DNA from 2 places in the Priestia aryabhattai genome. Region 1 is predicted to be linked to the other one. Evidence: riboswitches for the same ligand, from Rfam matches in the RefSeq annotation. Region 1 holds a riboswitch; the other holds the start of a gene.
What was found. Region 1 has a riboswitch for thiamine pyrophosphate ahead of thiC (phosphomethylpyrimidine synthase ThiC). Riboswitches for the same ligand answer to the same signal wherever they lie in the genome.
Positions count from the first base shown of each region.

Region 2: it holds a riboswitch for thiamine pyrophosphate, as region 1 does, so the genes downstream of both, thiM (hydroxyethylthiazole kinase) here and thiC (phosphomethylpyrimidine synthase ThiC) in region 1, are expected to answer to the same signal.

Region 1 is NZ_JAMBOQ010000017.1:20,725-25,397, forward strand. Features, by position in the region: gene M3225_RS27860 (undecaprenyl-diphosphate phosphatase) at 146-970, opposite strand; gene M3225_RS27865 (hypothetical protein) at 1,429-1,719, shown strand; TPP riboswitch at 1,801-1,915, shown strand; gene thiC (phosphomethylpyrimidine synthase ThiC) at 2,029-3,798, shown strand; gene M3225_RS27875 (hypothetical protein) at 3,776-3,955, shown strand; gene M3225_RS27880 (VanZ family protein) at 3,966-4,421, opposite strand.
Region 2 is NZ_JAMBOQ010000004.1:322,083-326,755, reverse strand. Features, by position in the region: gene M3225_RS20245 (hypothetical protein) at 1-185, shown strand, start outside; RNA gene ssrS (6S RNA) at 295-472, shown strand; gene M3225_RS20235 (pyridoxamine 5'-phosphate oxidase family protein) at 619-1,047, shown strand; gene thiE (thiamine phosphate synthase) at 1,075-1,719, opposite strand; gene thiM (hydroxyethylthiazole kinase) at 1,733-2,539, opposite strand; TPP riboswitch at 2,614-2,722, opposite strand; gene M3225_RS20220 (MFS transporter) at 2,914-4,131, opposite strand; gene M3225_RS20215 (TetR/AcrR family transcriptional regulator) at 4,228-4,673, opposite strand, start outside.

The DNA of each region.
Region 1 (4,673 bases):
TGTCAATACCCATGTTTATAAAACGCTTTCAAAAGACGATAATATATATTTATGCAAAAAAGCTATTGCAATGCTGCAATAGCTTTTTCTTGCTTTTTAAGTCTCTATTAGAAGTTTAAACGACTAATAAACACGCTTTTTTATTTTATAAAAATACAAAATATAGAATAGCTGCTAAAATAATTCGATAAATCGCAAATGGTACTAATTTGATACGATTAATTAATTTTAGGAAAAAGCGAATTGATACCAGCGCAAAAATAAAGGCGCTTATAAAACCGGCAATAAAAAACGGTAGTGCATCTGATGTGAAATACTGCCAGTTTTTAATCAATGAAAGTCCGCTTGCTCCTGCCATGATTGGCACTGCCATAATAAACGTAAAGTCTGCGGCTGCTTTATGGCTCATTCCAAGAAGAACCCCTCCTGAAATCGTTGAACCTGAACGAGAAAAACCTGGCCAAAGAGCAATACATTGAAACAGTCCTATACCAAGTGCTTGTCCATAAGTCATTTGGTCCACCGTCTCTACGCGCGGACGTTTAGGTCCAAACAAATCTGCTAGAATCATTAATACAGCTCCGACCACTAAGCCAATTAGCACCGTATTTAAAGAAAACAAATGCTCATCAATGTAATCATCAAACAAAAGTCCTAACACTCCTGCCGGTAACAGACCAACAATTACCTGCATTAAATTCAAGCGATTTGTCGGTCCAATTGGAGCAGCTGATTTTTTTCCCAGTCCTAATAAATTAATAAAACGATCTTTAAAAATAACAACTACTGCTAAGATCGACCCTAGCTGAATAACAATTTTAAATGTATTAGCTACTGGAGATGAAAATAATTCTTTTGAATTTAACCACAGGTCATCGACAATAATCATATGCCCAGTTGACGAAACAGGAGCAAACTCTGTTAAACCTTCTACAATCCCTAAAATGATTGCTACAATAATTTCCCACATAAAGCTATGTACCTTGCCTTTCTTTCAAATTAATAAGCTTATCGCTTCATTTTACATGCTCAACTATTTTCCTATTTTGACACTTGCTTTTTTATCATAATTGTTAAAACTATGAAATACAATGTGTATTTGCAAAAAGATAAGAATCTTTAATAATTTGTAATAAAAAGCTTAAATGCTATAACTTAAAAATACGATATCAGCTTTTATTTATTTTAGAAAGTAGTCATTATGTTCTGTATAAATTCCGGTCTCTTAGCTAAAAATGAATCATCTAGACTATTTTTCTTTGATGTGAAAAAATGACTAAATCATTATGTTTTTTCCATCCCTCTTTACTGTCATCTATCATTTTAATCAACTAGTGCTTGCTTATACGACATATCCCCTAAGTAATTTGAAACTTTTTTCTCTCCTTTCTCGTATATAGTAGTATCTTTTTTAGGAGGCTTTTTACTATGAATGGAAATGTACGTACAATGAAATGGGTCACTGCTGGGTATGAAGCCTTGCTGGGAATTCCTTTAATTGGCGCGGGGATTGTTATGGGCTTTAGTTATACTCCTCTTTTTATTGGATTTATTCTTCATGCTATCACACTAATTTTAGCTAATAGACGAGGGTTATCTGCTTATGGAAACATACTAGGGATTGTTACCTCACTGGTTGCTTGGATTCCATTTTTAGGGTTTATCATGCATATTATTACAGCTATTGTGATTGCAATCGACGCTGCTAGACAACGCTAATTGTCTAGCTTTTTTTATTTAAGGGTTGATTTTTTACCGAATGATGGTAAACTTAAGCCGTAAATTGAATAATTTGAATGTTATTTCTACTAGGGGTGTCTGATAGCTCAGACTGAGAGAAGAGTACAATAAAACTCTTTAACCCTTTGAACCTGATTTGGGTTATACCAGCGGAGGGAAGTAGTCTTGAAAAGAATAGTATATGTTTATTCTTTTTTCGCCTATTCCATCGGGTTCTGTCTACCACAGAACCCGATTTTTTTATGGTTCGGTATAGCTACACTTTATGCGAAACCGGAGGAATATGTAATGTCAAAACAAAATGTATCAGTTTCTATGAAAAAGCCTTTTCCAAACAGTCACAAAGTATATATCCAAGGATCTAGAGAAGACCTTAAAGTGCCTATGCGTGAAATTCATCAGTCTCCTACTACAGGATCTTTTGGTGAAGAAGAAAATAGTCCCGTACGTGTATACGACACGAGCGGTGTTTATACAGATCCCTCTTATGAAATTAATTTACAAAAAGGATTACCGGCTCTGCGCGAAAAGTGGATTGCGGAACGAAACGATGTAGAAACATATCACGGACGTACGGTTCAACCACAGGATAACGGCTATTATGATGGTGACCCAAGAGATCAGTACGAGCGCTTTATCACTACTCGCTTACCTCTGCGCGCGAAAAAAAATCAAAATGTAACGCAAATGCACTATGCGAAAAAAGGAGTCATCACGCCTGAAATGGAATTTATCGCTATTCGTGAACAGATGGATCCTGAAGTCGTACGTGAGGAAGTAGCAAAAGGACGAGCAATTATCCCTAATAATATCAACCATCCTGAGAGCGAACCAATGATTATCGGTCGTAAATTCCACGTGAAAATTAATGCTAATATCGGGAATTCTGCTATTCGTTCAGCTATTGAAGATGAAGTAGAAAAAATGACATGGGCAACGCGTTGGGGAGCCGATACAATTATGGATTTATCAACAGGAAAAGATATCCATACAACACGCGAATGGATTATCCGCAACTCGCCTGTTCCTGTAGGGACTGTCCCTATTTACCAAGCGCTTGAAAAAGTAAAAGGCGTAGCAGAAGATCTAACGTGGGAAGCATATCGCGATACATTAATTGAACAAGCAGAACAAGGCGTTGATTACTTTACTATTCACGCAGGTGTTCTTTTACGCTATATTCCTCTGACAGCGAAACGTACGACAGGTATTGTTTCACGCGGCGGATCGATCTTAGCACAGTGGTGTTTAGCTCATCATGAAGAGAACTTTTTATATACTCGCTTTGAAGAAATCTGTGAAATCTGTAAAGCATACGACATTTCTATTTCACTTGGCGATGGGCTACGTCCTGGTTCTATTGCAGATGCTAATGATGAAGCACAGTTTGGTGAATTAGAAACGCTTGGTGAACTAACTAAAATTGCTTGGAAACACGATGTTCAAGTTATGATTGAAGGTCCAGGACATGTCCCTATGCATCTCATCAAAGAAAACGTAGATAAACAAATGGAAATATGTCAAGAAGCTCCCTTCTATACTCTTGGACCGCTTACTACTGACATCGCTCCAGGTTATGACCATATTACATCGGGTATTGGTGCTGCAATGATTGGCTGGTTTGGGACAGCTATGCTTTGCTACGTAACGCCAAAAGAACACTTAGGTCTTCCGAATAAAGAAGACGTTCGAGAAGGTGTTATTACCTATAAAATTGCTGCGCATGCCGCTGACCTAGCAAAAGGCCATCCAGGAGCACAAAAACGCGATAACGCGCTGTCTAAAGCCAGATTTGAATTTAGATGGAATGATCAATTTAACCTGTCACTAGATCCAGAGCGCGCAAAAGAATATCACGATGAAACACTTCCTGCTGAAGGTGCTAAAACAGCCCATTTCTGTTCAATGTGTGGACCTAAATTCTGTTCAATGCGTATTTCTCAAGATATTCGTAACATGGCTCAAGAAAACGAAAAAGATGTAAACGAAGTAAGAAAAGAAGGAATGAAAGAAAAAGCTAAAGAGTTTGTTAACAGTGGTTCAAATATCTATCAATAATGAAGTAGAACAGCTTAAAGAACAAATTAAGCAGCTTGAAGGAAAGTTATTATTTGTTCAGCAAAATTGTCAGCACGTTATCGTTGAATCATCCCATTCTTCCGTAAGGCGCTGTATTAAGTGTTTCTATCAACAAGATGCAAAAAGGACTTCGTAAAGAAGTCCTTTCATCTTTTTTTGAAACGTGCTTTCATCACGTTCTTGATCCAATATAGTATCTTAATAATAACCCAGCCTATAAATGTACCTAGCGTGTTCAAAAAGATATCATCAATATCAAATACTCGTTCCGTTAGCTTGTACTGTAAAATTTCAATCAGAAAACTTATTAAAAAACCAGTCGTAAACACTTGGATAAAACCGTCAAACCACTTCATAAACAAAGGAATAAACATTCCAAGCGGTGCAAACATTACGATATTTCCCAGTATATTTGTCAGAGTGAGCATTATATTACCGCTGTCCCACATCAGACGGATCGTACTAAATAAATCCAAGTTCATTGCTTTTCCGTAAACATGTTCGTTTTCCCGTATGAGAGTAGCATAAATGACCACTGCCATATACGCAATAAATAGAGTGAACATGACTTTTTTAACGATTGACCTGATACTTGCATTCACTTCAACATCACCTTCTTTAACTCCCTAAACCATTTATTATTATCTATATGTATCTGTCCAATGCTTTCATTCGTAGTGAATGCATTTACATGCTTTTTTATCCTATCACATCAATAAATAAATACAATTCCTTTTATACAATTTTATTAAACTTGATTCTTTATGAATAAAAGATAAAAATTCTCATACATTTTGCTTATAAAGCCCCCTTAATTTTATTCTACCTTTTTCATTCATTTCTGCATTTACAAA
Region 2 (4,673 bases), on a different contig from region 1:
AGTCACAGCTTGTTAGCGTGATGACCGCTGATTTTTTTGTTTTAACGTGGCTTTCTTACTCCGTTATGACAAAAGAAAAGATAGCGTCCCGGCCTTATCTGTTTTTATGTTTCATTCCAGTTGCGGGCCCTTTTCTTATTTTGTTACTGCTTCACCGCCAGCATGATAGAGAAATAAAATTTTAAATAAAAGTCTTGCGTTCCAGTCATTATTCCGTTATAATCATTTCTTGTACGATGAAAGTTGATTAATTAGAAAACATTTATATATCGGCATTTTATTTACATTTGTTATACATACCTGCGCTGTGCGTATACTCATGTTGTCTTAAACCTTTGAGTGTTATAAGGGAGCTCAAAATTTAGCTGCAGATAGCACGCCCTTCTTGGGACGCTAAACCCGGCTATGAGGGCACCCACCTAGTAGATCTGGGTATTTAAGACACTTAGGGTTACGGCAGTGCGGGCTTATTTTTTAGTTAGCTGTAGCTAGCTTTTTTTATTTTTAAATTTAACAGTTTACATAATAATTTTATTGTTAACTTATATTTTTTTAGACATGTATGTTTTATTTATCTTCGATTGAGGAACATAAAAAGTAATAAAGGAGATGGATAAAATGAATGAACAAAAAATTGCTAAAAAAGTAAATGAAGTATTAGAAGGAAATCGTGTAGGAACATTAGCCACAGTTGTAAACAACAAACCCCACTCTCGCTATATGACATTCTTTAGCGATGAAGATGGTATCGCTCTTTACACACCAACAAATATCAATACACATAAAGCAGAAGAAATCGAAGCCAATCCGAACGTACACGTACTATTGGGCTACAGCGGCGAAGGATATGGCGATCAATACTTAGAATTATCTGGTACAGCTGTTCTTCGTACCGGTGATCAGTTAAAAGGACGTATATGGAACGATCATATGAAAGAGTGGTTTGACGGTCCAAATGACCCTGAGTATGTTGTTCTTGAAATTACGCCGAACGAAATTCGCTTTATGAATGAAGGCGAAGAAACTCCTCAAACTGTTCAGCTATAATAAAAAAGCGCACATTGTGCGCTTTTTTTATTTTCCTAACGCTTCTTTTAATTGAGCTGCTTTTTCTTTTGGAGACGCAGCTAAGCTAATCGCCGTAATAATAGAAACGCCATCTGCACCTGCTTCTACTACTTGTTTGGCATTTTCAGGCGTGATACCACCGATTCCTACAATTGGAAAGTCAATATTCTGGTTTCGCACTTCTTCAATTAATTTCGTACCTTGCACTGCTTTTGCGTCTTTTTTTGTGGAAGTAGGAAAAACAGGTCCCATTCCTACATAATCCGCTCCGTCTTTCATCGCCTGCTTCAGCTCTTGTACATTATGAACAGAGACGCCCACAATTCCTTTTCCTATTTTCTCTCGAACAACGTGAGCTTTTTCGTCTTCTTGTCCAATATGAACGCCATCTGCTTGTATGCGAATCGCTAAGTCAAGATCATCATTTACAACAAAAGGAACGTTGTGCTGGTGACAAATTTGCTGCAGTTCTTTCGCCAGCTGATATTTCGCTTCCCCCGTTAGCGCACCTTCGCCTTTTTCGCGAAATTGAAACACGGTAATGCCGCCTTCAATTGCTTCTTTCAACACTTCTCGCGGATCTTTTGTACAGTTATTGCTGCCCATTATAAAATAAACTTGCAGCAGCTTTTTAATTTCTTCGTTTGTCATTTTCCGGCTCCTTTTAACGTTGATGTACTCTTGCATATGATTCAATATCCTGCCCAGATAAAAGATGAAGCTGATTTAACAGCTCAATTTGGAAGCTTCCCGGCCCTTCTTCACCTTTTTTCACTGCGGCGATTTCACCTGCCACTCCGTAAAAACTTAAAGCAGCAACGCTTGCCTCGACATATTCTTTCTCTACAGCGGCGAAAGCTCCTATAATTGATGTCAGCAGACATCCAGTACCCGTCACTCTCGTAAATAACGGGTGACCGTTGTCTACTGTATACGTTGTATTTCCATCCGTGATTACATCTTGTTTACCCGTGATAACAATCACTGTATCTAATTTGTTCGCTGCTTTCTCAGCAAGTTCAATGACATCTCCTTGGCCTTCTAATGAATCAACGCCTTTAATGAGCCATGACTCGCCTACTACATTTGCAACTTCAGCAGCGTTACCACGAATAACTGCGATATTTAATTCTTCTACAAGCTGACGTGCCACTTCTGTACGAAACGGTGTCGCTCCAGCTCCTACAGGATCAAAAATAACCGGCACGCCATTTTCATTTGCTGATTTCCCAGCTATTCTCATTGCTTCCACTTCTCGAGCCGTCAGTGTACCCATATTTAAGACAAGCGCTCCGGCGATTCGTGCCATGTCAGCCACTTCTTCCTTCGCATAAGCCATAACAGGTGAAGCTCCTAGTGCAAGCAGTCCATTTGCTGTAAAATTGGTTACCACAACATTCGTAATATTATGAACAAGCGGACTTGTATCTCTTACTTTTTCTAATTGAGCTGAAATTTTACTAATATCCATGTTCTCTCACTCTTTTCATTTAGTTTTAACCCTGCAAAAAAAGACAAAAAAGCACCTTGCATGCGCAAAGTGCTTTGGTATGTACTCACATTCCCTGCGCTGGCATTATCCAACAGGTTCAAATGGTCAACAGGCGTCCCTGTACTCTCAGCCTGCCCCGCGCAAGCTCCCATACTATTCTTGTTACGTTTAAAGTTTACTATTAACCTTTTTTATTTGCAACCATTTCACTGTTTTGCCGATTAAATAAAGCTTCGCTATAGGCTGAGTAGCGTTGTAAATCTTACACCTTTACTAAAAGAATAATCAAAAGACCTCCCATAAGCTACTAGAGGTCTTCTATTTTAAGAATTCTATCATTTTTTTCCTTCTCGTTATTTCTCTTGAACCGCCTGATTTCTCACAGCTGTTTTTCGGTCCTTCCCTGCTCTTAAAGATAAAAGAAAACAAAGCAGCAGAACAAGTGCAGCTGATACGTATGGATAATTAATGTTTATATCAAAGAGAAAGCCTGCTACAACGGGTCCAATAATATTCCCAAGACTTGTATAAGCAGAATTTAGTCCGGCTACATACCCTTGGTCGTCTTGTGCCATCATCGACATTTGCGTGCTGATTGCGGGACGTAAAATATCTGTTGCTAAAAAGACGATAAATGTCACAACAATAATAAGCCAGTATGTGTGCACAAATAGCGTAAGTAAAATAAAAAGTCCCGTCATCATCAAGCAAAACGAAATTACTCTTTTTTCACCGAACTTATTTAAAATCCAGCCAAAAATCGTAACCTGCACCACAGCCCCTGCAATAGAGCCAAATGTAATGACAAACGCAATATCTTTTGGTGTAAAGCTAAATTTATGATCAACAAATAGTGAAAAGATCGTTTCATAATTGGATAATCCAAACGATGTCACAAAAACGATAATTAAACTTAAAAAATAAGGTTCTTTATAGGAATTCATAAGCTGCAGTAGCAGCCGATCTTCTTTTGGATTCTCTTTATTTGAAACAGCAGGATTTTGTACAGGACGGGACTCCGGCAAAACAAACAGCGTAATCACTGCAGCCAAGCCTCCTGCTACTGCGGCCATATAAAACGGTACGCGCATGCCGTATTCAGCTAAAAAGCCTCCGATACCTGGCCCAATAATAAATCCTGTTGTAATCGCCGCCGTCACATAGCCCATTCCTTTAGCGCGTTCTTTAGCAGACGTCACGTCTGCTGTATAGGCCATAACAGCAGGCATAATAAGCGCGGCCCCGACCCCGCCTAACATTCTGGATACAAATAATAAAAGAGGGGTACTCACTGAACCAAAGAACCATTCAGACAGGGCAAAAACAATCATTCCCGCTACAATAATTTTCTTTCTCCCTAACGAATCTGATAACCGGCCCGCTAAAGGTGAAAACAGAAATTGAGTTAACGAAAACACCGCTACTAAAAGCCCCATCACGCTGCCATTGATATGAAGCTCTGTCATATATGTTGGCATAATTGGGATAACGAGACCGATTCCCGTAAAGATAATAAAAATATTTAGCATAAGCAGCAAAATCGCCGCTCGATTTCTTAACAATAATGACATATAAACCTCCTGATTACAAAAATACTGAACGTTCGGTCTATAAAAATACAAAATAATGAGGGATTACTCATTACCGCAATAAGCATCCCCGACTATTTAAGAAGACCTTGCTATAATTCCGTTTAAAAATACATCGATTGCTGAATGGTAAAGCTGCAGGGCATTTTCCGTGCTCGTTTTTCGAGACATGCGGCTCATCCCCACAAACAGCCCTTCTAAAACCACTGCAAGCTGTTCTGCATTTTTATGAGAAAACTCACCTTCATCAATGCCTTTTTGCAAAAGTTCGCGGTTAAACTCCACGTGTCGTTTCACCATCTCATCAATTCGCTCTTCGATATCGCTACCCTTTTCCTCGTTGTTAAAAAACTCATCGGCAGCTTTCGTAAGAGGATGATTCAAATCATCTAAAATGATTTGCTCCGCAATTCCAAAAAGCTTATCTCTTGTTGTTTTGTAAAGAGCCTCTCTTTCTTTCCAGTTTCTTTCCCACTCGAGATCCCATTCGTCTATTAAATAGAGAAAAAGTCCTTCTTTACTTT